DNA from 2 places in the Idiomarina sp. X4 genome. Region 2 is predicted to be linked to the other one. Evidence: riboswitches for the same ligand, from Rfam matches in the RefSeq annotation. Region 2 holds a riboswitch; the other holds the start of a gene.
The links. Region 2 has a riboswitch for thiamine pyrophosphate ahead of CWC33_RS06910 (TonB-dependent receptor). Riboswitches for the same ligand answer to the same signal wherever they lie in the genome.
Positions count from the first base shown of each region.

Region 1 (16,602 bases), 1.2 Mb from region 2:
AAGACGGTTACCCAACTGACGCCGACAAGGAATACGTGCTGGTTCAGTCTGAACACTACTTAGAAGAAGTGGGTGACGGTGAATTTATTTACAATCATGACGCTGCACTTAATCGTCAGCCCAGCCACGTTACTTTTAATGGGCATGTCGGTGCACTGAGTGACTCGCCATTACGCGCTGATGAAGGCGACCGTGTGCGCTTACACGTACTAAATGCAGGACCTTCTGGTACTTCCAGCTTCCATGTTATTGGCGCTATCTTTGACCGCGTTTGGTACGAAGGCGACCCACGTAACGATTGGTACGGCATGCAAACCGTTTTACTCGGCGCAAGTAATAGCGCAACTATCGAGTTTGTCGTACCAGAAGAAGGCATCTACAAGCTAGTCGATCATGAGTTTGCTGATGCTGAGCTTGGCGCTGCTGGTGCCCTTATTGCGGGTCCACGTAAAGACAAGTAAGGAGACGGTTATGGTTAAGTGGCTTGGAGTTGCGGGACTCATGTTCTCTACGCTAACAGCGTCACCGCTAGTACTCTCAGACCCAGTCCGTATTAATGGTGGCGAGTTTGAACCGCCGGTTTTGTTGGACAAGGAACGTCTTAGCATTGAAATTCATAGCTTCATGCTTGACGCAACTCCGGTCACTAACCAACTTTTTCTCAACTTTGTTAACAGCCACCCTAAATGGCAGCGAGACAACATCGCTGCCCTGTTTCACGACGGAAATTACCTAAAGCACTGGCCTAAAAAAGACGCCTACCCTAACGGCGAGGCGGACCATCCAGTGACTTATGTGTCATGGTTTGCAGCACGTGAATATTGTGCTGCACAAGGTGGTCGTTTACCCAGTCTCAATGAATGGGAGTACGCCTCTGTTCAGTATCGTCAGCAACAAAACATCAGTGATGACGATTATGCACGCAACTTATTTGCCTGGTACAGCCAACCCAAAAGCGACAAACAAGCCGTGGACATTAATGCCACTGAGCTCAGTCATATGTATGACCGGGTTAACGAGTGGGTTGAAGACTATCAGTTACTATTAACCAACGGTGATGATGTCGACTTATTATCGGGCTCCTGCGGCGACGGAGCGCGTTTTTTATCAAGCTTTACCAAAGCCAATTACGCTACATTTTTTCGGTATCAGTCTCGTAGCGACTACGCACCACAGAGCTCAACCAGCACCATGGGTTTTCGCTGTGCTTACGACATTCATTCCGAAAACGGAGACCAATTATGAACAACCTATTTAAACCATCCGCTTATGCGGCACTGATTCTATCAAGCGCCCTGCTTGCATTGGCTCCGGCAGTCGCACAAGATCACTCTCAACACAAATCTGGACATGAGAACCACGCAAGTCATAAAAACCACACCAGCATGAAAGCCGCCAAAGTATCACATTCTTCATCGGTGTATCAGGTTGATGGACATTGGATAACACACAAAGGTGAGCATATGGCACTAGCTGACTTACAAGGGCAGCCGGTCATTGTCTCAATGATATATGGCAGCTGCACCACAGCCTGTCCGGTTCTCGTCAATGACGCTAAACGTCTGTACACCAGTTTGAGTAACGAAGCTCAAAAGCAAGTGAAACTGGTGATGGTCAGCTTCGACAACTCTCGCGATACACCAAAAGCGTTGGCTGACTACGTTAAGCAGTACAACCTAAACAGCGATAGATGGGTCTTTTTACACGGCGAAGATCAGGATATTCGGACATTGGCAACCGTACTGGGTGTTCGCTACAGGAAACGTCCTGACGGGGATTTCGACCACAGCAACCTGATTACTGTGCTCGATGAAAATGGCGTTATCCAACACCGTGTTGAAGGCTTAGGCCAGCCAATGGAAGACGCTGCCAAAGTCGTTAATAAATTGACACAGAAGTAATGAATAATGCATTCGTTGTTGCAATAAGCTAAGTATTTTGTTCCACTAAAAAAGAATCTTGTCGGAGTGCCTCGTTACTTAAAGAGTGACAGGCTGAGACCGCTAAGCGGGATCCGTTGAACCTGATCAGGCTAATACCTGCGAAGGGAACAAGAGAGCAATGGCCAGGGAGTCTCCCTTTTTCAGTGCTATTGTTCCTTTCAACACTCCTGACAAGCATCTCTAAACCCTGTTATTTTTTAGCTGGAGAGAATGCTATGTCATCAACTAATCGCCAAAATCGCCAACAAGCAGAATCTTTTTTAACGTCCGTTTCGGGCAGCTATTTTCCTAATTCAACCCGTGAATTTCTTCAAGGCAGTCAGCCTGATATTCATGTGCCATTTCGCCGCATTCACTTAAGCGAAACTCTGCATCAGCCGACACCAGGCGTAACACCACCACCCAATTTACCCGTCGACGTTTATGATACATCCAGTGTCTATGGTGACCCTAACTCAGTCGTCGATGTTAAAACCGGACTCAAACCACTGCGTTCAGGCTGGATAAGCGCGAGGGCTAAAAATGCCGACAAAGGCGGAGTGACACAGCTAGCCTATGCGCGCCGTGGCATTGTGACTCCCGAAATGGAATTTATTGCGTTGCGGGAAAACATGGGAAGGGAGCATTTAGACAACCCGGTAACCCCGGAATTTGTTCGTGATGAAGTTGCCAAAGGTCGCGCCATTATTCCGGTCAATGTGAACCACCCAGAATCTGAGCCTATGATCATAGGTCGTAACTTTTTAGTGAAAGTAAACGCTAATATCGGCAACTCATCGGTCAGCTCGTCGATTGAAGAGGAAGTTGAAAAGCTGATTTGGGCTACTCGTTGGGGCGCAGATACGGTCATGGACTTGTCGACCGGACGTAATATTCACCAAACCCGAGAATGGATTCTACGCAACAGCCCGGTTCCCATTGGTACCGTTCCTATTTATCAGGCACTGGAGCGCGTTAATGGTATCGCAGAAGATCTAACCTGGCCGATATTTAAGGAAGTGCTTTTGGAGCAAGCTGAGCAAGGCGTCGACTATTTCACTATTCACGCCGGTGTGTTACATGACTTTATCGAACTGACGGCTAACCGAGTGACAGGGATTGTATCGCGCGGTGGTTCGATAATGGCTAAGTGGTGCATGGCGCACCGTAAAGAGAGCTTCCTATATGAACATTTTCGCGATATTTGTGAGATATGCGAAAAATATGATGTTTCGCTGTCGTTGGGTGACGGCTTACGTCCGGGGTCTATTGCTGATGCCAATGACAAGGCTCAGTTCGCTGAGCTCCGTGTTTTAGGTGAGCTGACTACAATAGCCTGGGAATACGACGTACAAGTCATGATTGAAGGTCCTGGCCATGTCCCCATGCATAAAATTCAGGAAAACATGGACGAGCAGCTTAAGCATTGCCATGAAGCGCCTTTTTATACACTCGGACCATTAACCACCGACATTGCCCCCGGCTATGACCATATTACGTCCGGTATCGGAGCCGCCATGATAGGTGCCTTTGGCTGCGCTATGCTCTGTTACGTTACACCGAAAGAGCACTTAGGTCTGCCCAACAAAGAAGACGTTAAGCAAGGACTCATTGCCTACAAAATTGCAGCGCACGCCGCTGATTTAGCAAAAGGACACCCGGGCGCTCAGGCAAGAGACGACGCCATGTCCAAAGCCCGTTTTGAGTTTCGTTGGGAAGATCAGTTCAACCTCGCATTAGACCCTGTAACCGCTCGCAATTATCACGATGAAACCTTGCCACAGGAATCCAATAAAACGGCACAGTTCTGTTCCATGTGCGGCCCTAAATTCTGCTCTATGAAAATTTCTCACGAGGTTAGGCAGTATTCGGGGCATTTAGCGAATGAGCGCATCGATATCACTTTTAAAGATGCAGCGGCTGACGAAATTGGAGCTGAGTCATGACTGACGCACGCTCTGAACAGCCTGTGGTATGGACTATCGCTGGCTCTGACAGCGGCGGTGGCGCGGGTATTCAAGCCGACCTGCACACCGTTCGAAGTTTTCATTGTCACGGTTGCAGCGTTATTACCACAGTGACGGCACAGAATTCGGTCACAGTAACAGGCTTATATGAGTTAAGTGGCAAGGCGATTAGCGAGCAACTTAACTGTCTGCTGAACGATATGCCTCCGGCGACCATTAAAATTGGTTTGCTCAGTAGCAGCGAACAATTGGAGGCCATTGCCGAATTTTTGCAAACGTGGCCTGAGGCCGTTGAGAAGCCTTTCGTAGTGTGGGATCCGGTCATGATCACCACCCAAAATGATCCGTTGTCGACCTTAACGCAAAAACAAAGCCAGAGACTGTTAACGCTTGTTGACTTGATAACCCCCAATACTGATGAGCTCTCGTGGCTGAGCGGCATGAAAGTCGCCAATAAAGAAAGTGCTTTAACCGCTGCATCAAAACTCTTTAACTTGGGTGCAAACGGTATGCTGATAACCGGCGTCGAAGATGATCTAAACGATAACGAAGCGATTGCTGATATTTACGTACCTAAAACGCCGCTTTATGGCCAACCGTATCTGATCTATTTACAGACGAAAGTAACAACCAGTCATGATCACGGCACCGGCTGTACCCTCTCATCAGCAATTGCTGCCGTTGCAGCGCACGATTATCCGGTGGAAGACGCTATAACACTGGCTAATGCCTATGTTCATAAGGGTTTATTGGAGGCAACGGGGATTGGCAAAGGCCCAGGCCCGGTTGCTCATACGAGTTGGCCAAACAATCTTAAACACTTTCCGAATATACAGGCTACTCATCTGCCGCCCCCAACTTCAGCATTTCCCAAACTCGACGAATCGCCTGGGTTATATCCCGTTGTTGATTCCTTTGAGTGGGTTCAACATTTGCTGCAGCTGGGGGTAAAAACCTTGCAGCTGCGGATAAAATCCGCCCCCACAGAAGCAGTTGAGTTGGCGGTAAAACGCAGTATCGAGCTGGCTCAGTCATATCAAGCACAACTGTTTATTAATGACCATTGGCAACTTGCCATGAAACATGGCGCTTACGGTGTCCATCTAGGCCAGGAAGACTTACAAACGGTTGATTTACAAGCGCTACGCTCAAGCGAGGTTCGGTTGGGAATTTCTACACACAGTTACACCGAGGTTCTTATCGCCTCGCGATACTCTCCATCGTATATTGCGCTTGGCCATATTTTCCCAACCAAAACTAAGGATATGCCGTCAAAACCACAAGGACTGGAGCGCTTGGCACGTTATGTCGCTTTACTAAAACCGACCGGTATACTCACGGTCGCTATCGGTGGCATCTCCAAAGAGCGCATTGCGAAAGTAAAACAAACCGGTGTTAACGGCATTGCTTTAGTCAGCGCCATTACAAAAGCCGCAAACACCGAAACAGCCGTTAACGAGCTTAATCAAGAGTTGGAGGCGGCCCATGCTGACTGATCAACAAGCTCTGCGCTACAGCAGCAACCTACTTATTGACTCCATTGGAGAAGGCGGACAGCAACGTTTACTGGACAGCCAAGTGCTCATTATTGGGCTTGGAGGTTTAGGCACTCCTGCCAGTCAATATCTGGCGTCATCTGGCGTTGGTCAGCTGACACTCATGGATCACGATAAGGTATCGCTAAGTAACCTACAGCGGCAAATGCTTTACAGCGGTTTAGATGTTGGCTTACTCAAAGTCACACAGGCTGCACAGCGTTTAGCCGATATAAATCCAGACGTCGATATAACAACGTTATCGCAGGCGGCGTCCGAAGATACCCTGAGAGAACACATTGGTACGTGCGATATCGTGCTCGATTGCACCGATAACCGTGATACTCGTTATCTCATTAACCGTTACTGTTATTGGTTCAATAAACCCCTGATTAGTGGCGCTGCCCGGGGGTTTAACGGACAGGTCGTCGCTTTAGACCCTGGCCGAGATCATGGGTGCTATCAATGTCTGTACCCCACTGAAGTTAAAGAGCCCCTGGACTGCAGTAACGCCGGCATTGCCGCTCCTGTCGTTGGCATTATTGGCGCTATGCAGTCACTTCTTGCCATTCAATACTTAACACAACACGAATTGCCCTGGGGTTTGCTTCAGTCATTTAATGGCCTCGATCACCAATGGCACGTAGCTGAGTTACCCAAGTCAACAACGTGCCCGATTTGCGGAGGTGAGAATGCAAATAACCGTTAATGGCAAACCAATGCGATTCGACCGCGCTTTGAGCTTGTCGGAGTTTTTTGAGCATCAACAAATCAATACTGCAGCTATTGCTGTTGCCGTCAACGGCGTTGTTATCCATCGTGAGAATTGGCATGAGTATAGGCTAAAGCACGATGACTCATTGACCATTATTCAAGCGGTTGCAGGAGGGTAAAATGCTGACTATTGCGAATAAAGCCTTTAGCTCAAGGCTGTTCATTGGTAGTGGAAAATACAGTAGCGCAGATGTAATGAAGTCATCTATTCGTGCGTCCGGCAGCGAACTGATTACGCTGGCCTTAAAGCGCGTTGATTTCAATCAGCCAACCGATGACATTGTCACTCCAATTAAGGAGTTGGGTCTCGATATATTGCCTAATACGTCGGGTGCAAAAACCGCTGACGAAGCCATTTACGCTGCAAGATTGGCACGCGAGGCACTGCAAACCTATTGGTTGAAGTTGGAGATACACCCTGATCCTAATTACCTACTGCCCGACCCTATCGAGACACTGAAAGCAGCCGAACAGCTGGTTAAAGAAGGCTTTGTTGTTATGCCGTACTGTGGCGCCGATCCCGTGTTATGCAAACGGTTGGAGGAAGTAGGCTGTGAGGCGGTAATGCCACTTGGCTCTCCTATTGGTTCCAACAAAGGTCTTGTCACCCGGGACTTCTTAAACATTATTATCGAACAAGCGTCAGTACCTGTTGTGGTCGATGCGGGCATTGGTGCTCCCAGCCATGCGGCTGAAGCCATGGAGATAGGTGCTGACGCTGTTTTGGTCAACACGGCCATCGCAACGGCACATGATCCGGTAGCGATGTCCAACGCGTTTCGTCAGACCGTTGATGCCGGTAGAACCGCCTTTGAAGCCGGCCTTTCGGGCATACTTTCGGGAACAGCCCCGAACAATCGCAACAGCTCAATGCATGCCCAAGCCTCCAGCCCACTGACCGAGTTTATAGAAACGTTATGAGCAACAGTTTTTACGATGTCTGGAAACAGCTTAGCTGGGATGACATGACGCTCAAGTTATACAGTTCAAACGCTGATGACGTAGAGCGTGCACTCAATAAGAACAGACTAAACAATGATGACTTTATGGCGCTGTTATCGCCTTCAGCAGAGCGTTATCTGCCTGCATTGGCGGAGCGATCACAAATGCTCACGAGACAACGCTTTGGTAATACGTTACAGCTTTTCATTCCTTTGTATTTATCCAACTTGTGCGCCAACGATTGCAGCTACTGCGGCTTCTCAATGAGCAACCGACTCAAGCGAAAAACCTTGTCGGTGACTGAAATTGAACAAGAATGCCGCGCTATAAAGGCCAAGGGCTTTGATACCATTTTGATTGTCACCGGAGAACACGAGACCAAGGTCGGCATCGAATACTTCCGGCAGGCCATGCCAATAATTAAACGCTACTTCAGTTATGTGATGTTTGAAGTTCAGCCGCTGTCGACAAGCGAGTACAAGCAACTCAAAGGTCTCGGCCTGGATGCGGTAATGGTATACCAGGAAACCTATAGCTCCCTAACCTACTCTCAACACCATTTAAAAGGCAAAAAACGCGACTTCCGTTGGCGTCTTGAAACACCGGATAGGCTCGGTGCATGTGGCATGGACAAAATAGGTCTTGGATCGTTGATTGGACTGGAAGACTGGCGTATCGACAGTACCTTCACGGCAATACACCTCGACTATATGCGTAAACGCTACTGGCGCAGTCGGTATTCGTTGTCGTTTCCTCGTTTGCGCCCTTGTACTGGTGGCGTTTCAAGTGTGAAAGACATGACCAACAAACAGCTGGTACAGCTTATTTGCGCCTATCGATTACGGTTTCCCGATGTCGAGCTTAGCCTCTCAACCCGTGAGGAACAAAGTTTACGAGATGGTCTGTTCAGTTTAGGGGTGACTTCCGTCAGTGCAGAGTCCAAAACTCAGCCTGGCGGGTATGCTAATGAAAATGAGGAGCTAGAGCAGTTTTCTATCGACGATGGGCGTTCAGTTAATGAGGTGGCTAATGCGATAAAGGCAAAAGGATTACAGCCTGTTTGGACCGACTGGCTTAATGAGCTATCCGCAACGCCATCTGAAACTTTTTCCAATCCAGAGTAGCAACCAATAACAGCTCGCGCAGCGTGAGAGTGCGCGGGTTAATTCGACCTTTGTGATTCCACTGATGTCCACAGCAAGCAGCTGTCATAATGCGTTTATTGGGTTTGAGTAAGGTGTCTTCTGCGTGCTCGCCCTGCCCGGCAAAGTCTAACCAGCCTCGGTAATTCAACCGCAAACGCTGCTTATCTGTATCCACTCTATCAATGCTGTCGAGCATGATAGTCGTAAATTCCGGAGTTTTATAAAGTACCGGCACCACCAGACCTAACGCGGCATGCTTTGAGAACCAGGAGACTTGTTTTTCAGCTGAGGTCCCCGATGACGGGACTTTCGTTGGCTGCGGTGCCTGCCAACTGGCATTTTGAACATCCAGTTTAAGGGGAGACTGCTTAGCGGCATTCAAACATCCATGAGCGGCATGACGTATGTAGTGAGGTAAGCTGGCTAAACGACGTTGTAATGCAGCAACTGGCATGTCATCGACTTGCGACAGTTGCTGCAATTCACGCTCATACAGCGCTGAGCACAGCTCGGCAAAATCGCCTTGCTGTGCCAGCGGTTGAAATATGTCAGCTTGTTGATTAGCCAGCGTTGACTTCCTGTCGTCCGCGGTAAGGCGCTTGGCCATTCAAATCGCCCTCTATACGCAATAATTGGTTGTACTTAGCAACGCGGTCAGAACGGCACAATGAACCCGTTTTAATTTGTCCGGCGGCTGTACCGACGGCCAAATCCGCTATGGTTGCATCTTCGGTTTCACCAGAGCGATGAGAGATAACCGCCGTGTAGCCTGCTTCACGTGCCATTGCAATCGCTGCTAAGGTTTCTGTCAGGCTACCAATCTGATTAAATTTAATCAAAATTGAATTAGCAATCGACTTGTCGATGCCCTCTTTCAGAATACGTGTATTGGTCACAAACAGGTCATCGCCAACCAACTGAACTTTACTGCCCAGCTTTTCGGTTAAGACTTTCCAGCCGTCCCAGTCACTTTCGTCCAGGCCGTCTTCAATAGAAATAATTGGGTAACGATCACAAAGCTCTGCCAGGTAGTCGGCAAACTCTTCCGCGGTAAATGATTTGCCCTCACCAGACAACTCATATTTACCATCACGGTAAAATTCAGACGCTGCACAGTCTAATGCCAGCGTAATGTCGCTGCCCATTTTGTAGCCCGCGTTTTCAACCGCTTCAACAATGACCTGTAAAGCTTCTTCGTTCGACGCCAAGTTTGGTGCAAAACCACCTTCGTCACCAACCGCGGTGCTTAAACCACGCTTCTGCAAAACTTTTTTCAGAGCATGAAACACTTCAGCACCCATACGCAGGCCTTCTTTGAAGCTTTCAGCCCCGACCGGTTGAATCATAAACTCTTGAATGTCGACGTTATTGTCTGCGTGCTCACCACCATTAAGAATATTCATCATAGGCAATGGCATGCTGTATTTACCGCTGGTGTTGTTCAGGTTCGCAATGTGCTCATAAAGCTCAACGCCCTGACTCAAAGCTGCTGCTTTAGCTACCGCCAAAGACACCGCCAAAATTGCGTTTGCGCCCAGCTTTTCTTTATTGTCAGTACCGTCTAACTTCAACATGATGTTGTCGATAGCGTCCTGGCTGTCAGCGTCTTTACCCATTAAAGCTTCAGCAATAGCGCCATTAATATTAGCAACAGCGGTTTGTACGCCTTTACCGAGGTAACGCGACTTGTCACCGTCACGCAGCTCTAATGCTTCGCGTGAGCCGGTTGACGCACCGCTTGGTGCTGCGGCACGACCCATGTGACCAGACTCTAAATAAACATCGGCTTCTACGGTTGGGTTACCGCGAGAATCCATAATTTCGCGACCAACAACTTTAACAATCTTGCTCATTCTTCAATCCTGTTTAATACGTAACGTTTCGTTAAGTGACTAAAATTAAGCCATGCGCTCTTTACGGAATTTACCCGCGGCTTCAATAAAGCCTTTAAATAACGGATGCCCGTCACGCGGCGTTGATGTGAACTCCGGATGGAACTGTACCGCCACAAACCATGGGTGCTTCGGGTTTTCCAGAATCTCAACTAACTGCTTGTCGTGCGAGTAACCAGTAATTTTTAAACCGGCTTTTTCCAGCGGCTCAATGTAATGGTTGTTCACTTCGTAACGGTGACGATGGCGCTCCTCAATCACTTCCTTGCCGTACATTTCAAGCGCTTTCGAGCCTTTTTCTAAGTGACATTCCTGTGACCCAAGGCGCATGGTACCGCCTAAGTCAGAGTGTTTATCACGCAATTCCTTCTGACCGTTTGCGTCCATCCACTCGGTGATAAGCCCCACAACAGGATCGCTGCAGTTTTCGTCAAATTCAGTGCTGTTCGCGCCCGTTAAGCTCGCAACATTGCGTGCAAACTCAATCAGAGCCACTTGCATACCCAGGCAAATACCCAGGTAAGGAATATTGTTTTCACGCGCGTATTTCGCGGCAATCAGCTTGCCTTCAATACCACGATCACCAAAACCGCCCGGTACTAAAATAGCGTCTACGTCTTCAAGCTTAGACGTACCTTTGGTTTCTAAGTCTTGCGAATCGATGTAACGAATATTAACGGTTAAGCGATTTTTAAGCCCAGCATGCGCCAGCGCCTCGTTTACCGATTTGTAGGCATCCGGTAGCTCAACATACTTACCGACAAAACCGACGGTAACTTCACCATTCGGGTTCGACTCTTGATACAGAACCTCTTCCCACTCGTGCAAGTCGGCTTCAGGACAATCTAAACGGAAACGATGCGTCACAATTTCATCCAGCCCCTGCGCTTTTAACATGGACGGAATTTTGTAAATGCTGTCAACGTCGCGCAAGCCAATAACCGCACGCTCTTCTACGTTAGTAAACAAGGCGATTTTCGAGCGTTCAGATGCTGGCAGTGAGCGGTCAGAGCGACAGACCAGAACGTCTGGCTGAATACCAATAGAACGCAGCTCTTTTACTGAGTGCTGAGTTGGTTTGGTTTTCACCTCACCTGCGGCACCTAAGAACGGCACTAAGGTCAGATGCATAAATAAGGTATGGTCACGCCCGATTTCCGTGCCTAACTGGCGAATAGCTTCCAGGAAAGGTTGCGACTCTATGTCACCTACGGTGCCACCAATTTCAATAATGGCAATATCGAAGCCTTCACTGCCTTCAATGACACGGCGTTTAATTTCGTTGGTAATGTGAGGAATGACCTGAATGGTCGCCCCTAAAAACTCACCTTTACGTTCACGGCGAATAATGTCTTCATAGACACGGCCGGTGGTAAAGTTGTTATTGCTGGTCATGCGAGTACGTATGAAGCGCTCGTAATGACCTAGGTCAAGATCGGTCTCAGCTCCGTCTACGGTGACGAATACTTCACCGTGCTGAGTCGGACTCATGGTGCCTGGATCTACGTTAATGTAGGGATCCAGTTTCATGATAGTAACGTTTAAGCCCCGTGCTTCAAGAATTGCCGCCAAGGAGGCTGCAGCAATGCCTTTACCCAGCGAGGATACAACTCCGCCGGTTACGAAAATATAGTTTGTCGCCATGTGATACCCAGTTGGTCAGGTCGAATTTGGGATTGCTTTAAGACGGGAAAGTAGTATACCGAAAGTCGGTCATGACGACAAATGAAAAAGCACGCAACCTAGTCTTTAACTACGTCAGTTTGCTAATATAAAGCCCGCTAAAGTCTATTTGGGAGTTCGTTTATGTCATCCTGCTGCGGCAGTTCATGCGCTACCACACAAGATCATATCGATAAATCACAGCGAAAACTGCTTTGGACAGTGTTAGTCCTTAACGGAGTTATGTTTTTCGTGGAGTTCATTGCCGGTTGGTTTGCACAGTCCAGTGGTCTTATTGCGGACTCGCTAGATATGCTGGCTGATACACTCGTTTATGGCGTTAGTTTATACGCTGTTGGTAAAGCCATTAAATACAAAGCCAACGCAGCTATTTTTAACGGTACGCTGCAAACCTTATTGGCGTTATTAGTATTAGCTGACGTAGTGCAGCGATTAGTCTTCGGCAGCCAACCGAATGCCAACATGATGTTATGGATTGCCGGTTTGGCATTGGTGGTTAACATCGCTTGCTTTGCTCTTTTATACAGCTCCAGAAACGGCGATATTAATATTCGCGCCAGTTGGATATGTTCTCGCAACGACATGCTCATGAACACCGGTGTCATTATTTCTGCGCTTCTGGTCGCTCAGCTCAATATGGCGTGGCCAGACTTAGTGATAGCAACAGTAATTGCCTTGGTTGTGTTGCGCTCTGCAATACGCATTATTCGCGACGCGCGAGCAGTAAAAGCAGGTGATAAAGCCGATATTTCAGGGTGTTGTGGTTAAAACTCCAACACCCTGGATTGTATTAATTAGTTTGGCCGTTAGATTGGTCTATATCTTCGAATTTAAACGGTCCTTTGGTTCCACTTCTGACAACCACACTGCCTGCTAACAGATCATGCCAACCCTGCTTGCGCTTCGCCCATCCAATCCAGAAAAAGCCAAAAAATAACGGAATAGCCGCTGGAATATAAGCAAAGTAACGGCCAATCGCCTTACCTACGCTCAGCTTGTCACCCGTTTTTTCATCCACAACGCGCAGCTTTAAAAGCATTTTTCCCGGAGTCCCTAAATATTTCACCCAGAAGAAAACCGTAAGAACCACAGGCAAAATATAATTCAATAATAAATCCCAGAAGCCGTAAATCATTTCATTGCCTTCCCAATAAACCTGGCCGTATATAAACGACGTTGGTAAAGCAAAAACAATGAGCATAATGACTGAGTCAATAATGACCGCTAGCAATCGAATCCAAAAACCGGCGTATTCTGCGTGTTGTTCCATAGAGAGACTCCTTTTTTATTATCTTGATTCAGAAACAATAAAATGTTCACCCGTATAAATTTTATAGTTTCTTAAGTTGATTATCGTGATAATGCGACAGTAGAAGTACTGAAAGAATAGCGCCAAGTAAAGCAAACCCCATGTCAGATTGGGTATCCCAAGCGTAACCCTGAGTACCAAGAAAGGCTTCAGCATCCTCGCCGGTTGCAAGGGCAACCCACCATTCCAGTAACTCGTAAAAGGCGCTAAAGGCCAGGCATATTGAAACAATAATAACGTTGCGCCAGACAGCCCCGTTCACAATATTCTTTCGAATTAATATTTCTCTTGCCAATAGCGCAGGAACAAAGCCCTGAAAGAAGTGACCTAACTTGTCATAGTTATTTCGTTCTGCGCCGAATAATCCGTCAAAAAAAGGTACTTCCGCGTATGTGTAGTGTCCGCCCACCATTAAAACCACACAATGCGCCAGAATGAATGCGTACAGCAAAGGTGTTAAACGAAATGAATTATAGGTGAGTGCCAACAGCATCCCCCCAATTACCGCCGGAGCTACTTCAAGCAACCAGGTAAACTGGTCTTTAGGGTTAATACCCGACCAGACTAAAACTATGGTAAAAATCACTACCCAGAGGTATTTAATGGGAGTCTCCTAGTTACATTGCTCAGAGTGCAGCTTATTCAAATACTCTTTCAGCACTACGGCATTGTTGTGTTCAGTATCTTTAGAAGAATACAACAGTGTGACTTTTTCGCTACTAGCCCTGCTGGCCAGGTCGCGTAAGTCCTCTTTGTGTTCTTTTAATTCATGCAAATACCGATTGCGAAACTCGCCCCACTCCGAGCGGTTACTATGAAACCATTGACGAAGTTCATCCGAAGGCGCTATATCTTTTATCCACTCGTCAAGCCTTGCTGCGTCTTTTGAAATACCGCGAGGCCAGAGTTTATCCACTAACACTCGGTAACCGTCGTCAGATGATGCGTCGTCATAGATGCGTTTGAGCTGGATAGTCATATTCTAACTATTCCTTGTTCGTAGTTTTTCTTCCAATTGAGTTAAAAGCAAGAATAAGAAAACCTATTCCCAAAAAAACCATAGTTCCAGCTATTGCAGTCTTTAAATTAAGCAAAAGCCCAGTAGGCTCTGAATAATTATTGAATAGCACCAAAATCCCAAGTACAGATATTGCAAGACCCGACGCGACCATTAAAGTTTTTATAATTAATATGCTTAAACCTGATGTATTCATGATTATCACTACGAACTCTCAGCTTCAAGCGCATTCCGTTTTCGATAAGGCTGGATTAAAAGCCTCCAAACCCAATAGCCAGTAGCAATTGCATAAAGCACATTTTTACCTAAAAACATCCAGTCATAGCCTGTATCGGACCAAAAGAACACAATATCAATTACTGCTACAGTAAAAACAAGCAAGCAAATGCCAGCCCATAGATTCAAAAGAGGTTGTTTTAGCGACGTCATTACTTCCTCCTGTTACTGCAGCATCATTCCGCGAGAATAAATAATATCCTCACCCGGGCACGAGTATTCTGGCTCTACTGCTGAACACGCCTGACCAGCCTTATCGAAACAGAAGTCGAAGCGCGTTTGTGTTTTTACTGGCTCAGCGATAATGTTTTTGGGCAGCTTACCCCACTTCCAGTTGGTAACAACGTCTTTGGCTGCGGCGGCAAAATGTTTGTTAGTCGCCTTAACGACCCCAATGTCTTTGATGTTATTGTCTGGCGTTATTACGTATTCAACAGTGGCGCAACCTTCTAGCGAATTAATAACGGCTTGCTGAGGATATCTTGCCGGGAACCGTTCTAATTGCGCCCACTTAGATTTGCCAAGTTCATTATCCACAATCGGTAAGTTGGGATACTCAATGTTAGTGGGAGCCGTTGCACAACCACTAATTACTAAAATGCTGAATAAAGCAACAACGCTAAAGCGTTTAGTCATACCACTTCCTCTGTGCTGTATAAAGTAGCCTCGCTCAGCACATATGAAGCGCTAAGCGAGTCGTTATAAAAACGTTAACTACGATAATTTCTTTGACTCAGAAAAGCAAATAGGCGGCTACCTATCTTTGGTCGTCAGTTTCCCCGTCAGAATCGCCTTGCTTCTTCGCTTCTTCAAGCACCCGCTCGCGGAAACTTTCAAGACCTTGCTCTATTAGCTTATAGGTTTCGTCAGCGTCGCTTTCTACTTTGCCTTCGTAGACTTGTAAGCCTTGCAAAATAGTAACCGCGTCTTTAAAGCCTTTGTCGATGCCGCCTTTTATGAGCTCCAGAAAGTTACTCAGCGTTTCCTCTGTAGAGTCGCCTTCATTTAACTCTTTATAACGGCTGTAAAAGTTGGTGGCAAAGGAAACAATGCGATCAGCCGTGGCTTTAGGGGAAGTATCGACGCCGGATTCGTAAATTTTCTTCGCTGCGTTCTTGCCCATGACAGGCTCAAGCTCGGCATTAATACCTTCGAGGGCGGTCTTGTACAGTAAGCTTAATGACTCATTATTACTATTTAATGAGACCTTTTCATGCGCCGCTAATATCGCAGCGTTATAGGCTTTTTTCGACTCTGCCTTTGCGTCTTTAACATCGCGATTATCAGCGTTAGCTTCGGCTTTTACGCTATTAGGGTTAGGCTTGCCAGAGCCTGTTACGGAATTGGTTGGATTAATAGGCATGATGGTGTTCCTGCAAAATCGGCTATCACTGACTTCAGTATAGTCCGTAACCGTATTATCGGCAGGTGTTGATTAAAATTTACACCTTCTTAGCTTGTTGCCACAAAGCTTCTAGCTCATCTAAATTGCAGTCAGACGGCTGTTTTTCCTGATCACTGAGACGTTGCTCTATGTTTTGGAAGCGGCTTTTGAACTTTTCGTTGGCGCGTTGCAGTGCAGCTTCAGGGTTCACTTGTTTGTGGCGTGCGAGGTTTACAACAGCAAACAGCAGATCACCAATTTCCTCCTCAATGTGGTCTTGCTCAGTCGCTTCTTTGACTTCTTGTATTTCTTCTTCGATTTTATCGTATACCGGCTCCGCTTCTGGCCAATCGAAGCCGACAGAAGCGGCGCGCTTTTGCAGTTTGGCAGCTTTTAAAATACTAGGCAATTGACTGGGTATGTCGTCAAATACGGAACCACGAGCGTTTTTCTTAGTACGCTCCTGTTGTTTTATTTGTTCCCACTGGGCCTTTATTTCAGCGTCAGACAGATGGCGTTCAGCATCACTGCCGAATACGTGAGGGTGACGGCTAATCAACTTATTAGCGGTATGCACGGCGATGTCATCAAACACAAAGTCGCCTTGCTCTTTAGCCAGCTGCGCATAAAACACCACCTGGAACAGCAAGTCACCTAACTCGTCTTTAATGGCTGCCATATCGCCCGATTGAATCGCATCCACCACTTCATAGGTTTCTTCGATGGTGTAAGGCAGCAGTGACTCAAAATTTTGC
Region 1 is NZ_CP025000.1:11,680-28,281, forward strand. Features, by position in the region: gene CWC33_RS00085 (multicopper oxidase domain-containing protein) at 1-461, shown strand, start outside; gene CWC33_RS00090 (formylglycine-generating enzyme family protein) at 472-1,245, shown strand; gene CWC33_RS00095 (SCO family protein) at 1,242-1,901, shown strand; TPP riboswitch at 1,954-2,067, shown strand; gene thiC (phosphomethylpyrimidine synthase ThiC) at 2,159-3,868, shown strand; gene thiE (thiamine phosphate synthase) at 3,865-5,385, shown strand; gene CWC33_RS00110 (HesA/MoeB/ThiF family protein) at 5,375-6,133, shown strand; gene thiS (sulfur carrier protein ThiS) at 6,117-6,317, shown strand; gene CWC33_RS00120 (thiazole synthase) at 6,319-7,119, shown strand; gene thiH (2-iminoacetate synthase ThiH) at 7,116-8,264, shown strand; gene CWC33_RS00130 (hypothetical protein) at 8,215-8,892, opposite strand; gene eno (phosphopyruvate hydratase) at 8,846-10,138, opposite strand; gene CWC33_RS00140 (CTP synthase) at 10,184-11,821, opposite strand; gene CWC33_RS00145 (cation diffusion facilitator family transporter) at 11,984-12,628, shown strand; gene CWC33_RS00150 (RDD family protein) at 12,651-13,130, opposite strand; gene CWC33_RS00155 (DUF2238 domain-containing protein) at 13,192-13,773, opposite strand; gene CWC33_RS00160 (DUF488 domain-containing protein) at 13,783-14,148, opposite strand; gene CWC33_RS00170 (hypothetical protein) at 14,392-14,616, opposite strand; gene CWC33_RS00175 (energy transducer TonB) at 14,629-15,099, opposite strand; gene CWC33_RS00180 (DUF5610 domain-containing protein) at 15,221-15,826, opposite strand; gene mazG (nucleoside triphosphate pyrophosphohydrolase) at 15,906-16,602, opposite strand, start outside.
Region 1: it holds a riboswitch for thiamine pyrophosphate, as region 2 does, so the genes downstream of both, thiC (phosphomethylpyrimidine synthase ThiC) here and CWC33_RS06910 (TonB-dependent receptor) in region 2, are expected to answer to the same signal.

Region 2 (16,602 bases):
GTTTGGCGGCGTTAAAAGTGGCGGACTTAGAGCGTGACGAGCCGCTTATTCCGGAAGCTCAGCGAATTGCTGAAATTGTATTGAAAGAGTATCCGCAAAGCGCAAATGCGCTGATTGAGCGGTGGTTACCAAGGCGTGACCACTATGCTCAAGTGTGAACATCAAGTACACTACAGGAAATTGAGTTCGGGACAGTTTGAATGAACGATAGAAAAGACGATTCGATAGATTTTGGCTACCAAAAAGTCGCCAGAAGTGAAAAGAAAAACCTGGTCGCCAACGTGTTTCAATCGGTTGCGGCTAAATACGATGTCATGAACGACTTAATGTCGTTTGGCATTCATCGGTTATGGAAACGTTACACCATTGATTGTAGCGGTGTTCGTAAAGGTATGAAAATACTGGACATTGCTGGTGGTACAGGCGACTTAACCGCGCAATTTTCGCGCCGGGTGGGTCCGGAAGGTGAAGTGGTGTTAGCGGACATTAATGACGCTATGTTAAAAGTTGGCCGCGACAAACTGCGTGACAGAGGTGTTGTTGGCAACGTGCGTTATGTGCAGGCAGACGCGGAAGAATTGCCGTTTGACGACAACACTTTCGATGTTATTACCATTGCTTTTGGTCTGCGTAACGTGACCGACAAAGACAAAGCATTGCGCTCTATGTTGCGTGTTTTAAAGCCTGGCGGTCGACTGTTAATTCTGGAGTTTTCTAAACCTGTATCAGCCACCTTAAATCAGGTGTACGACTTTTACTCGTTTAATATACTGCCCAAAATGGGGCAGGTGGTTGCGAATGACGCCGATAGTTATCAGTATCTGGCGGAATCGATTCGTATGCATCCTGATCAGAACACTCTAAAGTCGATGATGGAAACCGCCGGCTACGAAAAAGTCGACTATCAAAATATGACAGGCGGTGTTGTCGCTCTGCATAGAGGATATAAGTTCTAATGACGTTATTACCGCTATTGCCAACGGTTCTGTTTGAGAAGTTAGCAAATTCGCTGTTAAAAAAAGACGCGCAAAGCTCTGAAAGACTGCGCCGTTTAGCGGGTAAACGCATTCGGCTGAAACTTAAAGAGTTGCCATTTACAACCACCGTTAGTGTGGATGAAGCGGGTATTTATATCAGCACGGCGGATAGCGATGACGTTGACTGCTGCATAAGCACTGAACTTGGCGTTTTACCGGAACTGCAGGATACCGCCAATTTAACGCGTCTAATTAAGGCTGATCAGCTCGATATTGATGGCGACCCTATGTTGGCGCAACAACTGGTGGGCTTGTTTAAGTCGCTGGATGTCGACTGGGAAGCCGAATTGGCGAATACACTCGGAGATGCCCCCGCACATTGGTTCATGAAACTGTGGCACAAAAGTCGAAGCCACGTCGAGAAAAGGTTGGAAGAAAGTAAACGTTGGTTTAAAGGCGTTGTCACAGATGAGAAACAGTTGCTTCCAACGCGCGAAGAATTTAATGAATTCAAAGACAATATGCAGCAATTGCGTGCAAAAGTAGAGCGCCTGCAAAGGCAGTTCGGGGAAAGGAAGAGCTAATGCGGACTCGGCGTTTTTACAAAATCACTAAAACCTTACTGACTTACGGGCTGGATGACTTAATTCCGGCTCGTTGGCTACCCTGGACGATACGCTTAGGTCGTCATGCGTTATTCTGGATGCCGAATAAGCACAAAGACAAACCGGCTGGGGTTCGCCTAAGGTTAGCGTTGGAACAGCTGGGGCCAGTTTGGGTTAAATTTGGTCAAATGCTGTCAACTCGCCGTGACTTACTGCCGCCGGATATTGCTATTGAGCTGGCGCGCTTGCAGGACAAGGTACCGCCATTCAACGGTGAAGCGGCCCAGAAGATCATTGAGAAGTCGTTAAACCTGAATAGTATCGACGATTGTTTTATTGATTTTGACACGACACCTTTGGCTTCGGCCTCGATTGCCCAAGTGCATACTGCGCAGCTAAAACAGGCGGACGATATTGTCGACGTGGTCATTAAAGTCATTCGGCCAGATATTCGTGAAACCATTCATGCCGACCTTGAGTTGATGGAAACACTGGCCTCTGTGGCGGCGCGACACCTGCCCGACGGGCGTCGGCTAAAGCCCAAAGAAGTGGTTAAAGAATACCGTAAGACATTGCTAGACGAGTTGGACTTATTGCGTGAAGCGGGCAATGCGATTCAGCTTAAGCGTAACTTTGAAAACTCTGACATGCTCTATATTCCGGTGGTTTACAGTGACTACAGCCGCCATAACGTAATGGTGATGGAGCGCATTGACGGCATACCGGTGAGCGATGTTGATACTCTGCGAGCCCGTGGTGTCGATATGAAAAAGCTGGCTGAGCGCGGTGTTGAAGTGTTCTTTACACAAGTATTCCGCGACAGCTTCTTTCACGCCGACATGCATCCTGGCAATATTTTTGTCGCCAAAGACGACCCGTTGCACCCACGCTATATTGGCATCGATTTTGGTATTGTCGGTACCCTGAACAGGGACGACAAACGCTATTTGGCGGAAAACTTTTTGGCCTTTTTTAATCGCGACTATCGAAAAGTCGCTGAGCTGCATGTTGACTCCGGTTGGGTACCCCGCCACACCAATATCGAAGAGTTCGAATCGGCGATTCGCACGGTTTGTGAGCCTATCTTCGAAAAGCCACTGGCGGAAATTTCGTTTGGACATGTACTGATCAATTTGTTTAACACTGCCCGCCGTTTTGAAATGGAAGTGCAGCCGCAGCTAGTGCTACTGCAAAAAACCCTGCTTTATATTGAAGGCTTAGGACGTCAGCTTTACCCCGAGCTGGATTTGTGGAAAACCGCAAAACCTTTCCTTGAGCGCTGGATGAATGAGCAATTAGGTTGGCGTGCCGTTGTTCGCTCGGTAAAAGAGAATGCGCCTTACTGGGCGGAAAAAATGCCGGAAATTCCGAACATGATTTACGACAGTCTGCGCCAGTATCAAACGCAACCTAAGCAAAATGACTATCGTTGGCAAGCGCTGCTTCGCGCGCAAAAGCAGGCCTCAACGTCAACCTTCTGGACCGTGTTAAGTGCCAGCGGACTCATTTGTACCACGCTATTATGGACGGACACCGAATTGTCGGCGCCAACTATCGGCTCTGGTATAATGACGATATTACTAGCCGTCATGGCCTGGCGAAGCCGGCCGAAAACGTCGAACGGCGAATTTAACTAAAAACGATTATAGGAAAGCACATGGGTATATCACCTTGGCAGTTAATCATTCTGCTCGTTATTGTTGTTTTACTGTTTGGCACCAAGCGTTTACGTAATATGGGATCAGACTTGGGTAATGCTGTGAAAGGCTTCAAAAAGTCAATGAATGATGAAGCTGACAACAAAGACGATAAAGAAAAAAAGAAAGAGTCGCTGCAAGACAAAGAGCAACATGACGACTCGGACACCTCTGGAAAGCCTTAAATGTTCGATATTGGCTTTTGGGAGTTATTGCTGATAGCAATTGTCGGGCTGCTGGTACTTGGACCCGAGCGGCTCCCTTCTGCCATTCGTGGCTTCCAACGTATGCTTAGCGGTGTGCGCCAATACACGCAAAAAGTCCAAAGTGAACTCGATCATGAACTTCGTATTAAAGAGTTGCACGAGCACTTAAAACAGGCAGAAAGTCAGGACCTCGAAAACCTTAGCCCTGAATTGCAGCGTTCGCTGGTTGAACTAAGAAATGCCGCCGCAGACGTTCAACGTCCCTATTCGAAAAGGCCGGATGACTCAAATTCACCGAATACGGCAGATAAGAGCAGGGACAGTGAATGAGTGACTCACCGTTACTGAACCACTTGCTGGAATTGCGTAATCGACTGTTGCGATCGGTGCTCGTGGTGTTGGTGGTGTTTGCGGCATTGGCTTATTTTGCTAATGCTCTTTATAACTTGCTTGCGCAGCCGCTGCTAGTGGCCCTACCCGACGATGCTCAGATGATAGCAACCGATGTGGCCGCTCCCTTTTTTACGCCCTTCAAGCTGACATTCGTCATCGCACTGGCGCTTGCCATACCCTATTTGTTATGGCAACTCTGGGCCTTTATTGCCCCCGGTCTGTACCGAAAAGAAAAGCGTTTAGTGGTACCGCTACTGGTGAGCAGTACGTTGTTGTTTTATGCAGGTATTGCGTTTGCGTATTTTGTGGTGTTGCCTATTGCCATGGCCTTTTTTACCGGTGCGGCTCCCGAAGGCGTTACGGTTGCGACGGATATAAGCCGTTACCTCGATTTCGTCCTGGCCATATTTATGGCCTTTGGTATTGCGTTTGAAACGCCTGTTGCCATTATGCTGCTGATATGGAGCGGTGTCAGTACTCGCGAATCGTTGGCACGTAAACGTCCCTATATTATTGTGGGGGCGTTTACTGTCGGTATGCTGTTAACGCCGCCGGACGTTATTTCGCAAACTTTACTGGCTATTCCCATGTGGCTGCTGTTTGAGCTGGGTTTGCAAATAAGTCGCTGGTACACACCCGCAAAGTCGAATGACAAAGAACAGGCTGATGAGGCTTAACGATGTGGTTTGATGCTGGAGTGAATTTAACCAACAAACGGTTATTGAAGGCGTTGCCTGAAGTGATGGAGGCTGCGGAAAAAGCTGGAGTGACAAGGCAGCTGATTATAGCGACCTCGCTCGAAGAAACGCGAGAAGCGATAAAGCTTTGTGAGCAATATCCACAGCAGTTAGTAATGACTGCTGGTATCCACCCCCATGACGCTGGAGAAGCCCCCAAAAGTTTTGCTGATGAGTTGAGAGCACTTGCTGAGCACAAAGCTGTTGTTGCTATTGGCGAGTGCGGGCTGGACTTTAACCGAAATTATTCGCCTCAAGACACTCAAGAACAAGTATTCGTTGCGCAAATAAAGTTAGCGAATGAGCTCAACTTGCCGTTGTACCTCCACGAGCGAGACGCTACTGATAAACAAATTGAATTGTTGAACCGCTACTGCGATGATGAGACAACTTGTTTAACGCATTGCTTTACTGGCGGGCCAGCAGAATTAGAGCGGTATTTGGAGAGAGGTCACTGGTTTGGCGTAACAGGGTGGATTTGTGATGAACGTCGTAACAGCGAATTACTGACCGCTTTGCCGAGTATTCCGCTTGAGCGTTTAGTACTGGAAACCGATGCACCGTTTTTACTGCCCCGAGGCATTAAGCCGCGGCCTAAAATGAATGAGCCAAAGTATTTACCGGTTATTGGGACTGCAGTAGCAGAGGCGCTGGATATATCGGCGGAAGCACTGGCGGAACAAACCACTGACAACGCCAAGCGATTATTTAACCTAGGGTAACTTGTATTGCGCTTAACACGACGGCTGACAAAACATTTTATGCTGATGATACTTGTCATCGGTATGGTCGTTGCGTTTTCAGCGAACGCACAGTTACTGAGCAAGACAGGGTCGTCTTTAGGCATTGAATACACAAACAGTGAGAAAAAGCTGTCACTGGAAGAGGTAAAACGGCTTAATGACGAGCAATGGTCTGCCTTAGAATCAGACAGAGCCTCCTTTGGTTACACAACTGACGAATATTGGTTTCGATTTCAGTTACAAGGTTCAAATACCGACAGAGTGCTGCACATTGCTTATCCGCTGCTCGATGAGTTGAGTATTTACATACAAACGGATGCGGGTATAAAAACGTATGAGCTCGGCGATACGAAGCCGTTTCATGAGCGTCCAATTCCCACGTCTGAATTTGCGGTACCACTGCCTGGAGGCACCAATGGCATGGTATACATTAGCGCGACCAGCCAAAGCTCTATGCGGTTGCCAATAGCGGTGCGATCGAACATCGGCTTCTTTGAAACTCAAATGAATCGGCGTATTGCTGAAGGTATCTATTTCGGAGTTCTGTTGTGTATGGCGGTGTATAACCTGTTCGGCTTTGTCGCGTCGCGAGAGCCGGAGTTTGGTCTGTACTCGTTATATACCGTGTTTTTCGCCGGTCTGATGCTCTCTTTGGAAGGTCTGGGTTTTCACTACCTCTGGCCCGAGTCCATTTATCTTCAGGATAAAGGCATCCCCATATTCGGTAGCCTGACATTTTTAACTGCCGCTCTATTTGCCTATCAGCTATTAGAGCTGAAGCGATATCGAAATACACTGGGACGTGGGTTGATGGTTATGGCATTTTTGTCCGCCGCCAGTTTAGTGGTGGGGATATTTGCCAGTTATCGAATCAGCATTCATATGCTACTGATCCTGGCCGCCCCGGGGTGCTTTTTCTTGTTGTTGGTGGGTGCTTACTTATGGCGTAAAGGTTTCCTGTACGCTCGGATTTTTACATTGGCGTGGTGCAGCTTATTGCTGTCTGTGGTTGCAAACTCGCTCGGTTATTTGGGTGTCATAGACAGCATGTTCATTCAACGCCATGCCATCATGCTCGGTTCAGGGATAGAAATACTGCTACTTTCTTGGGTATTGGCAGTGCGCTACAACGAGCAGCGCAAAGAACGCCTGGCGGCGCAGCAAAAGTACAATCAAGAGCTTGAAGAAAATGTTGAAGAACGCACTTTTGAGCTGCAAATTGCGTTGCGTGAATTGCAGGACGTGAATAGTGAGCTCGAGCAAAAGAATATGGAAGATCCGCTCACGGGGCTTTATAACCGTCGCTATTTCCAGCAACACCTTGAACGCGAGTTACGCAGAACGTTGCGCAGAGAGTTACCATTGGCGTTACTGATGATTGACGTCGACCGTTTCAAACCCATTAACGATACCCACGGACACATGGTGGGTGACCAAATTTTAAAACAGTTAGCTAACTTAATGAGGCAGCACGCTAAGCGAGCCGCTGATGTCGTTTGTCGATATGGTGGCGAAGAGTTTGCTATTATTCTGCCTGAAACGGACCTTGATGATGCGCGGATCTTTGCTGATCAACTGCTAAGTATGGTTAGGGAGCAGCGCTTTGAAACTGATGTCGGAGAACAGCGTATCACCATCAGTGCCGGTGTTATTTCAACTAGCAATCGTATTTTTGATAACGTGGATGAGCTTTTCAAAGCCGCAGATGAGGCCTTGTATACCGCTAAGAATCAAGGTCGTGATCAGGTGGCTGAGCAGTAAAGCAGGAGTAATAAATGACGAATGAAGGGGCATTCCCAAAACGCCGCTTAAGACGGTTAAGACGTTCAGCTTTCAGTCGCAGGCTGGTTTCGGAAAACCAGTTGTCGGTGAACGATTTAATTTACCCTGTATTTGTGCTGGAAGGGCAGAATCAACGGGAAACGGTTGACTCTATGCCCGGCGTCGAACGTCTCAGTATCGATTTGTTGGTGGCTGAATGTAAACGTTTAGTCGAATTAGGCATTCCTATGGTCGCCCTATTTCCGGTAACGCCGGCGTCTGCAAAGTCTGAAATGGCAGAAGCGGCCTATGATGATAATGGTTTGGCGCAGCGAGCCGTAAATGCGATAAAAACCGAGTGCCCGGAATTGGGTGTAATGACCGATGTGGCTCTGGATCCGTTCACGACCCATGGTCAGGACGGCATCATTGACGACAATGGCTATGTTCAAAATGACATTACCACCGAGGTGCTGGTTAAACAGGCGTTGTCTCATGCGAAGGCCGGTGCCGATGTTGTTGCGCCGTCAGACATGATGGACGGCCGTATTGGTGCTATCCGTGATGCATTGGAAGGTGAAGGGTTCCATAATACTCAGATAATGGCTTACTCCGCTAAATACGCCAGTGCATTTTACGGGCCGTTCAGAGACGCAGTGGGCTCTGCGGGCAACTTAAAGGGCGGGGACAAAAAGACGTATCAAATGGACCCGGCAAACTCTGATGAAGCCCTGCATGAAATTGCTCTGGATATTCAGGAAGGTGCCGACATGGTGATGGTGAAGCCGGGCATGCCTTACTTAGATATCGTGCGTCGGGTAAAAGACGAATTCGGTGTGCCGACCTTTGCGTATCAAGTCAGTGGTGAATATGCCATGTTGCAAGCCGCCATTGCTAATGGGTGGTTGGGCGAAGACGTTGTCGAAGAGAGCTTGCTGGCTTTTAAGCGTGCCGGAGCTAATGGGATTTTGACGTACTTTGCTAAAACCATTGCTGAAAAGTGGGCGAAGTCTGAATAGCCGTTAAGCCGTTACTTCATTGGCAAGCTGTGCGAGTAATCCCTCGCGCAGTGCGCCATAGGTTACTTCAAACTCATCGATATTGAGCGCCTCAGTAATTCCCGAAAGAATCGCTAAGCCGCCGGCAAGCACCGCTTTTCTGTCTTCCCTCAAGCCCGGGAAGTCGAGTGCGTTTACGGTTCCTTTTTGCGCGCATCGTCGAATGAGTTCATTAAGCCACTCACGCGTTAGCGTAGGCTGACTTTCCGCGTTTGCTATTTCACTAACCGCTCTGAATGTGCCCGACGCACCCAGTACACGTTGCCAGCTGTGCTGATGGTAGTCGTTGAGAAAAGGCTCAATGAGGGCCGTAGCTTCACGTTTTGCCTGTGCGAAAGCCGGTTCACTCATCACGCCGCCTTTAAAATAACGGTTTTGAAAAACCACACAGCCCATGTCTAAACTTTGCAGGTATTTAGGGGTCAGCCCATGCCCAGCGATAACTTCTGTACTGGCGCCCCCAATATCAATGACCAATACATCGTTGGCGCACTGAGACACACTGCAAACGCCCGAGTAAATTAATTCAGCTTCCTGCTCACCGGTAATCACCTGAATAGGACGGCCTAAAGCATTTTCAAATTGCTCTAATAGTTGGACTTGATTACTGGCTTTGCGTAATGCCGCCGTCGCGACAACGGTCACCGCATCTGGCTGGAATTGTTCGAGCTCTGCGGCAAAACCTGACAAGCATTGACATGCCCGTTTCGCTGCGTCGTCATCAATGCTATTCGCTGAGTTAAGTCCGTCTGCCAGTCTGACTTTCTGTTTGTGCCGTGTAAGCACTCGGGGCTTTGGGAAAAAACCGGTCATTGAAACTTCTGCCATCAACAAATGAAAGCTGTTTGAGCCCATGTCGATGGCAGCCAGTTTTTTCTTTTTCAGCGCCATTGGCGAATTACGACCTCGGTGGTCCTGAACGACGACCACGAGGCTTGCCTTTATTGCCTCCGGAGTTATGGCGGCGTCGGCGTTGCGGTGGACGGGGGCGTCTCAGGTCACTCAACATAGCGTCTGCATCGTACTTAGTAACCGGAATGCTGTGGCCAATATACTCTTCAATAGCCGGAAGGTTATAAACATACTCTTCACACGCCAGGCTAATAGCTGCGCCGCTTGCGCCAGCACGGCCTGTGCGTCCTATGCGGTGTACGTAATCTTCACAGTCGTCCGGTAAATCGAAGTTATAGACATGCGTCACTTCCGGAATATGCAGTCCGCGTGCAGCGACATCGGTTGCGACCAAAAAGTCGATGCGGGCTTCTGAGAAGTCATCGAGAATTTTGAGTCGTTTCTTTTGGGGGACGTCACCTGTGAGTAGACCTGCTCGGTGGCCGTTTGCCACTAACCAACCGTGAACTTTCTCACAGCCATGCTTGGTGTTAGCGAAAACAATCGCCTTTTCTGGCCAATCTTCCTCAATAAGCGTTAACAGAAGCGGGAATTTATCCGGCTTCGATGGGTAAAATAATTCTTCGGTAACCCGCACTGCGGTTTTCTGTGCCGGCTCAACTTCCAGTTTCGTTGGCGCGTTCATGTGCTCGTAGGCAAGCTCCTGCACACGATAGGACAACGTCGCTGAGAATAACAGGTTCAGGCGCTTCGCCGGCTCTGGCATTTTTCTAAGCAAGTAACGAATGTCATCGATGAAGCCTAAGTCAAACATGCGATCGGCTTCGTCCAGCACCACCACCTCAATGTCATTCAATGAGAATAAGCCTTGCTTATAAAAGTCGATAAGGCGACCGGTCGTGCCAACGAGAATATCCGGGCTATTGCTCAGTTGTTCCTTTTGAGCGTCGTAACCTTCGCCACCGTATATGACACCCATGTTTAAACCGCAGCTTTCAAGCAATGGTTCTGCATCGTGGGCAATCTGAATGGCCAGTTCTCGCGTAGGAGCCATAATGAGTGCACGAGGGCCTGAATCGGTTTTTTCGGACGACGCGTTCTGCATTAAGCGGTTGAAAGTCGCCAGAAGAAATGACAAGGTTTTCCCTGTTCCGGTTTGAGCCTGACCAGCAACGTCGCGCTCAGATAACGCAACAGGCAGACTTAACGCCTGGATTGGAGTACAATATTCGAATCCGGCATTGGATAGCGCTTGCTGTAATTTGGGATGAAGCGCCAAATCAGCGAAACGAGTTTCTGAAAGATGTGTTTTATTCATAAGTTATAAGCATATCAGTTTGCGCTTGTATTCAAAAACAGAAATAATACTATTCTATATTTCCACGCGAAAGAATTTAGCGGAGAGTACCATGAGTGACGCAATTGTTCAGCTAAGCGATGACAGTTTTGACGAAGATGTCATCAAATCCGATAAACCTGTACTGGTCGACTTCTGGGCCGAGTGGTGTGGGCCGTGTAAAATGGTCGCGCCAATTCTGGACGACATTGCCGAAGAGTACAAAGGTAAGTTGGTTATTGGGAAGCTGAACGTGGATCATAACGAGCAAACCCCACCGAAATTTAATATTCGCGGCATTCCTACATTGCTGCTGTTTAAAGACGGCGATGTCATTGCAACGAAAGTGGGTGCACTGTCTCGTGCACAGCTGGTCGAATTTTTAGAACAGCACATTTAATCGGTATCAAAAAGCGGCGCATTATGCGCCGTTTTTGTTAGCAAAACTGGACGAATTCTAATTTTGGTGATACCTTCTGTTTATTAACTATTCAAGCAGGCTTGCCAACTCCACCGGCGCGCCTTGTTAAGTAAGAGAAACTTCTGTTTCTGACTTCGCAACTCGCGAAATCCGAACGTTCCATTTGTTTTAATATTCTAGAGTCAATAAAAAAGGCTTTGTGTTCAATCGATAACTCGAAAACCCTCCTATGAATCTAACTGAACTTAAAGATAAACCCGTAAACGAGCTCGTTGAGCTCGCGGACTCAATGGGCCTTGAAAATATGGCCCGTCTGCGTAAGCAAGACATCATTTTTGCTATTTTAAAAGCCCACGCGAAAAGCGGTGAAGACATATACGGCGGCGGTGTGTTGGAAATATTGCAGGACGGCTTCGGCTTCTTGCGATCGGCCGATTCGTCATATTTGGCCGGTCCCGATGACATTTATGTATCGCCTAGCCAAATTCGTCGCTTTAACTTGCGCACAGGTGATACGATTGGCGGTAAAATTCGACCGCCGAAAGACAGCGAACGTTATTTTGCCCTCCTGAAAATTCGCGAAGTCAACTTCGACAAACCTGAAAACTCCCGTAATAAAATTCTCTTTGAAAACCTGACACCATTGCATGCAGATGAACGTTTTCGTTTAGAGCGTGGTAACGGCAGTACGGAAGATATTACGGCGCGTGTTCTTGATTTGTCGGCCCCGATTGGTAAAGGTCAGCGTGGTCTTATTGTGGCGCCACCGAAAGCGGGTAAGACGCTATTACTGCAAAACGTTGCAACATCTATTGCGGCGAACCATCCGGAAGCAGAGCTTATTGTGCTGCTTATCGATGAACGTCCGGAAGAAGTAACGGAAATGCACCGTTTGGTGCAGGGTGAAGTGGTTGCTTCAACCTTCGATGAGCCAGCCAGCCGCCACGTACAGGTCGCTGAAATGGTTATCGAAAAAGCGAAGCGTTTGGTTGAGCACAAAAAAGATGTTGTCATCTTATTGGACTCGATTACTCGTTTGGCGCGCGCTTATAACACCGTTATTCCAAGCTCAGGTAAAGTCCTGACGGGTGGTGTGGACGCTAACGCGCTACACAAGCCAAAACGTTTCTTTGGTGCTGCCCGTAACGTTGAAGAAGGTGGCAGCTTAACCATTATTGCAACTGCGCTTATCGATACCGGCTCGAAGATGGATGAAGTTATCTACGAAGAGTTTAAAGGTACCGGTAACATGGAACTGCATTTGAACCGCAAGTTGGCAGAGAAGCGTGTTTTCCCTGCAATCGACTTTAACCGTTCAGGTACACGTCGTGAAGAATTGCTGACGTCTCAGGACGAGCTTCAGAAAATGTGGATCCTGCGGAAAATTATGAACCCAATGGGCGAAGTTGAAGCCATGGAGTTTTTGATTGACCGTTTGCAAATGACTAAGACCAACGACGAATTCTTCGAATCGATGAAGCGTCAACGCAACAGCTAAGCGGCGTATGAAATATCAAGATCTGCGAGATTTCATCGCGCTCCTCGAGGAGCGCGGTGAACTTAAACGCATCCAGCAAGAAATAGACCCCTACCTTGAAATGACCGAAATATCTGACCGTACGTTAAAAGCAGAAGGCCCGGCCTTATTGTTTGAGAACGTGAAAGGTCATGACATGCCGGTGTTGGCGAACCTTTTTGGTACGCCAGAGCGGGTGGCTTTGGGTATGGGGCAAGAGTCGGTTACGGCCCTGCGCGACGTGGGCAAACTGCTTGCGTTTTTAAAGGAGCCTGAGCCGCCGAAAGGTTTTCGTGATGCGCTGAATTTGCTGCCTACCTACAAGAAAGTGCTGAGTATGTCGCCGAAAAAGCTGAAAAAGGCACCGTGTCAGCAGGTCGTCATGAGTGGTGACGAGGTCGACTTAACTAAGTTACCTATTCAGCATTGTTGGCCGGGTGATGTTGCGCCTTTAGTCACCTGGGGGCTTACGGTGACTCGGGGACCACATAAAGAACGCCAGAATTTAGGTATTTATCGCCAGCAACTTTTGGGGCCGAATAAGCTTATTATGCGTTGGCTGTCGCATCGCGGTGGTGCGTTGGACTTTCAGGAATGGTGTCAGCAGCATCCCGGTGAAAAGTTTCCGGTGTCTGTCGCATTAGGCGCTGACCCCGCTACAATTTTAGGTGCGGTGACGCCCGTACCAGATAGCCTTTCTGAATATGCCTTTGCTGGTTTACTGCGTGACAGCAAGACCGAAGTAACCCAATGTATTAGCAACGACTTACAAGTACCGGCGCACGCAGAAATTATTCTGGAAGGCTATATTGAGCCGGGTGAAACAGCGCCCGAAGGGCCGTACGGTGATCATACCGGCTACTATAACGAAGTGGATGAGTTTCCGGTGTTTACCGTGACTCATGTGACTCATCGTAAGGACCCAATTTACCACAGTACTTATACAGGTCGTCCGCCAGATGAACCGGCGGTGCTGGGTGTGGCTTTGAACGAAGTCTTTATTCCGTTATTGCAAAAGCAGTTTCCGGAAATTGTCGATTTTTATTTGCCGCCGGAAGGCTGTTCGTATCGTTTGGCCGTAGTTACCATGAAGAAGCAATATTCCGGACACGCCAAGCGGGTGATGATGGGCGTCTGGTCTTTCTTGCGTCAGTTTATGTATACGAAGTTTGTCATTGTATGCGATGACGATGTGAATGCACGTGACTGGAAAGATGTGATTTGGGCAATGACGACCCGAATGGATCCGGCGCGCGACACCACATTGGTTGAGAATACGCCAATTGATTACCTCGACTTCGCCTCTCCGGTGTCGGGTCTTGGCTCAAAAATGGGCATGGATGCAACCAATAAGTGGCCGGGCGAAACCGACCGTGAGTGGGGCGAGCCTATTGTCATGAGTGAAGACGTTAAGCAGCGTGTCGACCAGCTGTGGGACGAACTGAACATTATGGAGTCGTGAATGAGTCAACAAATGACCTGTAAAGCCGAAATTTCGCGCCAATTAGCGGACGCTGTATGGGAAGTGCGTTTGCAATTGCCGCAGCCGGTTGAGTTTAAAGCAGGCCAATACATGATGGCGGTTATGGGCGAGAGGGATAAGCGACCTTTTAGTATCGCGTCATGCCCATCGAAGGAAAGTGAGTGGTTACTCCATGTAGGAGCGACGCCAGACAACACCTATGCGATGGAAGTGCTGGATAAAATACGCGCAGACGGTGAGCTGGAAGTCGACGGCCCCGACGGCATTGCGTTTTATCGACAAAACAGCGATAAGCCTGCTGTAATCATTGCGGGCGGTACGGGCTTTTCTTATGCTTATTCCATTCTACAACAGCATTTACGAGCAACGCCGGAGCGCCCATTAACGTTATATTGGGGCGCAAAGAGCCTGGCCGATTTGTACCTGCACGACGAGCTCGAGCATTTAGCAAAACAATACGAGTACTTTGACTATCACCCGGTGGTTGAAGACGCCGCTGGTGACTGGCCGTATTCCATTGGTTTAGTCCATCAGGCGGTAATGGCGCGTCAACAGGACTTGCAAGACTGTGAAGTTTACATGGCAGGCCGTTTTGAAATGGTGCGCGTTATTAGAGATGATTTTGTCGCTCAAGGCGTACCGTTAGAAAACCTTTACGGTGACGCTCTGTCGTTTATTTAAAGACAATTTGTTAATGCAATAAGCTGCGTTATACTGACGCCGCTTTACCAAGGGGTGCCGGCAACGGCTGAGATGCGAAAGCGAACCCTTAAAACCTGATCCGGTTAATACTGGCGTAGGGATGGTAGAAAACCCGTCTAATACAGCCTTACCGGATCGTTTCTGACTTTGTTTTGAGGAAATGATCCATGCAAAAATTCACATCTTACTTAGCAGCCAGTATTGGCTTAGCATTATTACAAACGCCGGTTCTGGCTTATGGTCAGGATAACGCCAGCGATTTCGAAATCATTGAAGTCAGCGGCGACTTTCACAAACGCACGCTGAATGAAACCACCAGCAGTGTGTCAATTATGGACCAAAATGCGATGCAGCAGCGTAACGCGCAGCATTTGCAGGATACGCTCAACAGCTTTGCCAACGTCAATTTCTCCGGTGGTACATCGACCGCACGCTTTATTCAGATTCGTGGCATGGGCGAGCGTTCTCAATTTGTTGATCCGATTAGCCCGTCAGTCGGCCTTATTATAGATGGTATTGATTACAGCGGCTTAGGTACGGCCGCCTCGCTTTTCGATATCAACCAGATTGAAGTCTTCCGAGGACCGCAAAGCGGACGTTTTGGAGTCAACGCGATGGCCGGCTTAGTGTTGTTGGACAGCGTGCAACCAACGGAAGAGTTCAGTGGCCAGTTTGAGTTGTCAGCCGGTAATTATGACGAACGCATGGGCGGCTTAGCATTAGGCGGGCAACTGGGCGTACTGGGCAAGGCCCGCTTTTCTGTCAGTCAGTTTAAGCAAGACGGCTACATTGAGAATACCTATTTAGATCGAGACGACACGAACAATCGGAATGAACTTGGCGCACGGCTTTTGTTGAACACCGAATTTACCAAGAACTGGACGTTAGACACCGTCCTGCACTACAACGATGTTGATAACGGTTACGATGCCTTTAGCCTTGATAACAACCGAACAACGTTGTCAGATGAGCCGGGGTACGATCGCCTGAAAAGTGAAGCGGTAAAAACGACTCTGAATTATCTAGGCTGGGATAACAGCCGGCTTGAGTTGTCAGCCAGTGTTTTAAACGCGGATACTGCTTACGCCTTTGACGAAGACTGGACGTATGTTGGAATTGCTCCTGGTTGGGAGTACTCGTCATTTGATGCCTACCTTCGAGACAGAAAAGACAAAACAGCCGAGGTTCGTTGGTTATCGATCGACCCTGAAGCGTTATTTGGGGTGGAAACTGAGTGGGTAGCGGGAGCCTATTACTACGAAAAAGACGTAGCGCTCACACGTGATTATTTTAATTGGGACTTAGGCCAGCCGGATATTTTCCAAAGTGATTATCGCAGTCAACATGCCGCGGTCTATGGCGAATTGACGCAGCACTGGAGTGAGAAGTTCTCCACTATTAGCGGCTTGCGTATTGAACAGTATGACAATGACTACGCCGACAGCCGTAATATAGAAGCGCAGCCGGAAGATACCATGGTCGGCGGTAGCTTTAGTGCCCGGTATCAGGCCGCACCAAACAGTTATTGGTATGCCACCGTATCGCGTGGTTATAAGTCGGGCGGTGTTAATGGCGAAGCGCTTGGTAAAGCGGACGACCAAGGCCTGGACGAACTCAAAGACTATCTGCTTGAGCGCGCGACCTTTGAGCCTGAAATTCTATGGAGTGCTGAGTTCGGTGTTAAAGGGAGCAGCCCAAGCGGGGACTTAACCTCTCGAGTGAGCACTTTTTATCATTGGCGTGACGATGTTCAGCTGAAAAGCTGGGTGAATCGAAACCAATCGTTTGTCGGTTATATTGAAAATGCCGCAGAAGGGAAGGGCTATGGTCTGGAAGCCGAAATTCGCAATAAATTGACCGACTGGCTTACAGCATTTGCTTCTGCCAGCTGGCTGGAAACCGAAATAGAAGGCTTTGTGACAGAGGATGGTATGGATATGACCGGTCGTGAGCAAGCTCATGCGCCTCAGTATCAATTCAATGTTGGCCTCGAAGGTTGGTATGGCGAGAATGTTCAATGGGTGCTGCAGGCTGACGGCAAAGACGAGTTTTATTTCTCGAACTCTCATAATCAGAAATCTGAGTCCATGACATTGGTGCACTTTGCTGTGAACT
Region 2 is NZ_CP025000.1:1,424,920-1,441,521, forward strand. Features, by position in the region: gene recG (ATP-dependent DNA helicase RecG) at 1-158, shown strand, start outside; gene ubiE (bifunctional demethylmenaquinone methyltransferase/2-methoxy-6-polyprenyl-1,4-benzoquinol methylase UbiE) at 201-956, shown strand; gene CWC33_RS06840 (ubiquinone biosynthesis accessory factor UbiJ) at 956-1,561, shown strand; gene ubiB (ubiquinone biosynthesis regulatory protein kinase UbiB) at 1,561-3,219, shown strand; gene tatA (Sec-independent protein translocase subunit TatA) at 3,240-3,464, shown strand; gene tatB (Sec-independent protein translocase protein TatB) at 3,465-3,815, shown strand; gene tatC (twin-arginine translocase subunit TatC) at 3,812-4,555, shown strand; gene CWC33_RS06865 (TatD family hydrolase) at 4,558-5,337, shown strand; gene CWC33_RS06870 (sensor domain-containing diguanylate cyclase) at 5,377-7,119, shown strand; gene hemB (porphobilinogen synthase) at 7,134-8,138, shown strand; gene CWC33_RS06880 (Ppx/GppA family phosphatase) at 8,142-9,107, opposite strand; gene rhlB (ATP-dependent RNA helicase RhlB) at 9,076-10,347, opposite strand; gene trxA (thioredoxin TrxA) at 10,439-10,765, shown strand; gene rho (transcription termination factor Rho) at 11,016-12,284, shown strand; gene ubiD (4-hydroxy-3-polyprenylbenzoate decarboxylase) at 12,292-13,764, shown strand; gene fre (NAD(P)H-flavin reductase) at 13,765-14,466, shown strand; TPP riboswitch at 14,507-14,605, shown strand; gene CWC33_RS06910 (TonB-dependent receptor) at 14,655-16,602, shown strand, end outside.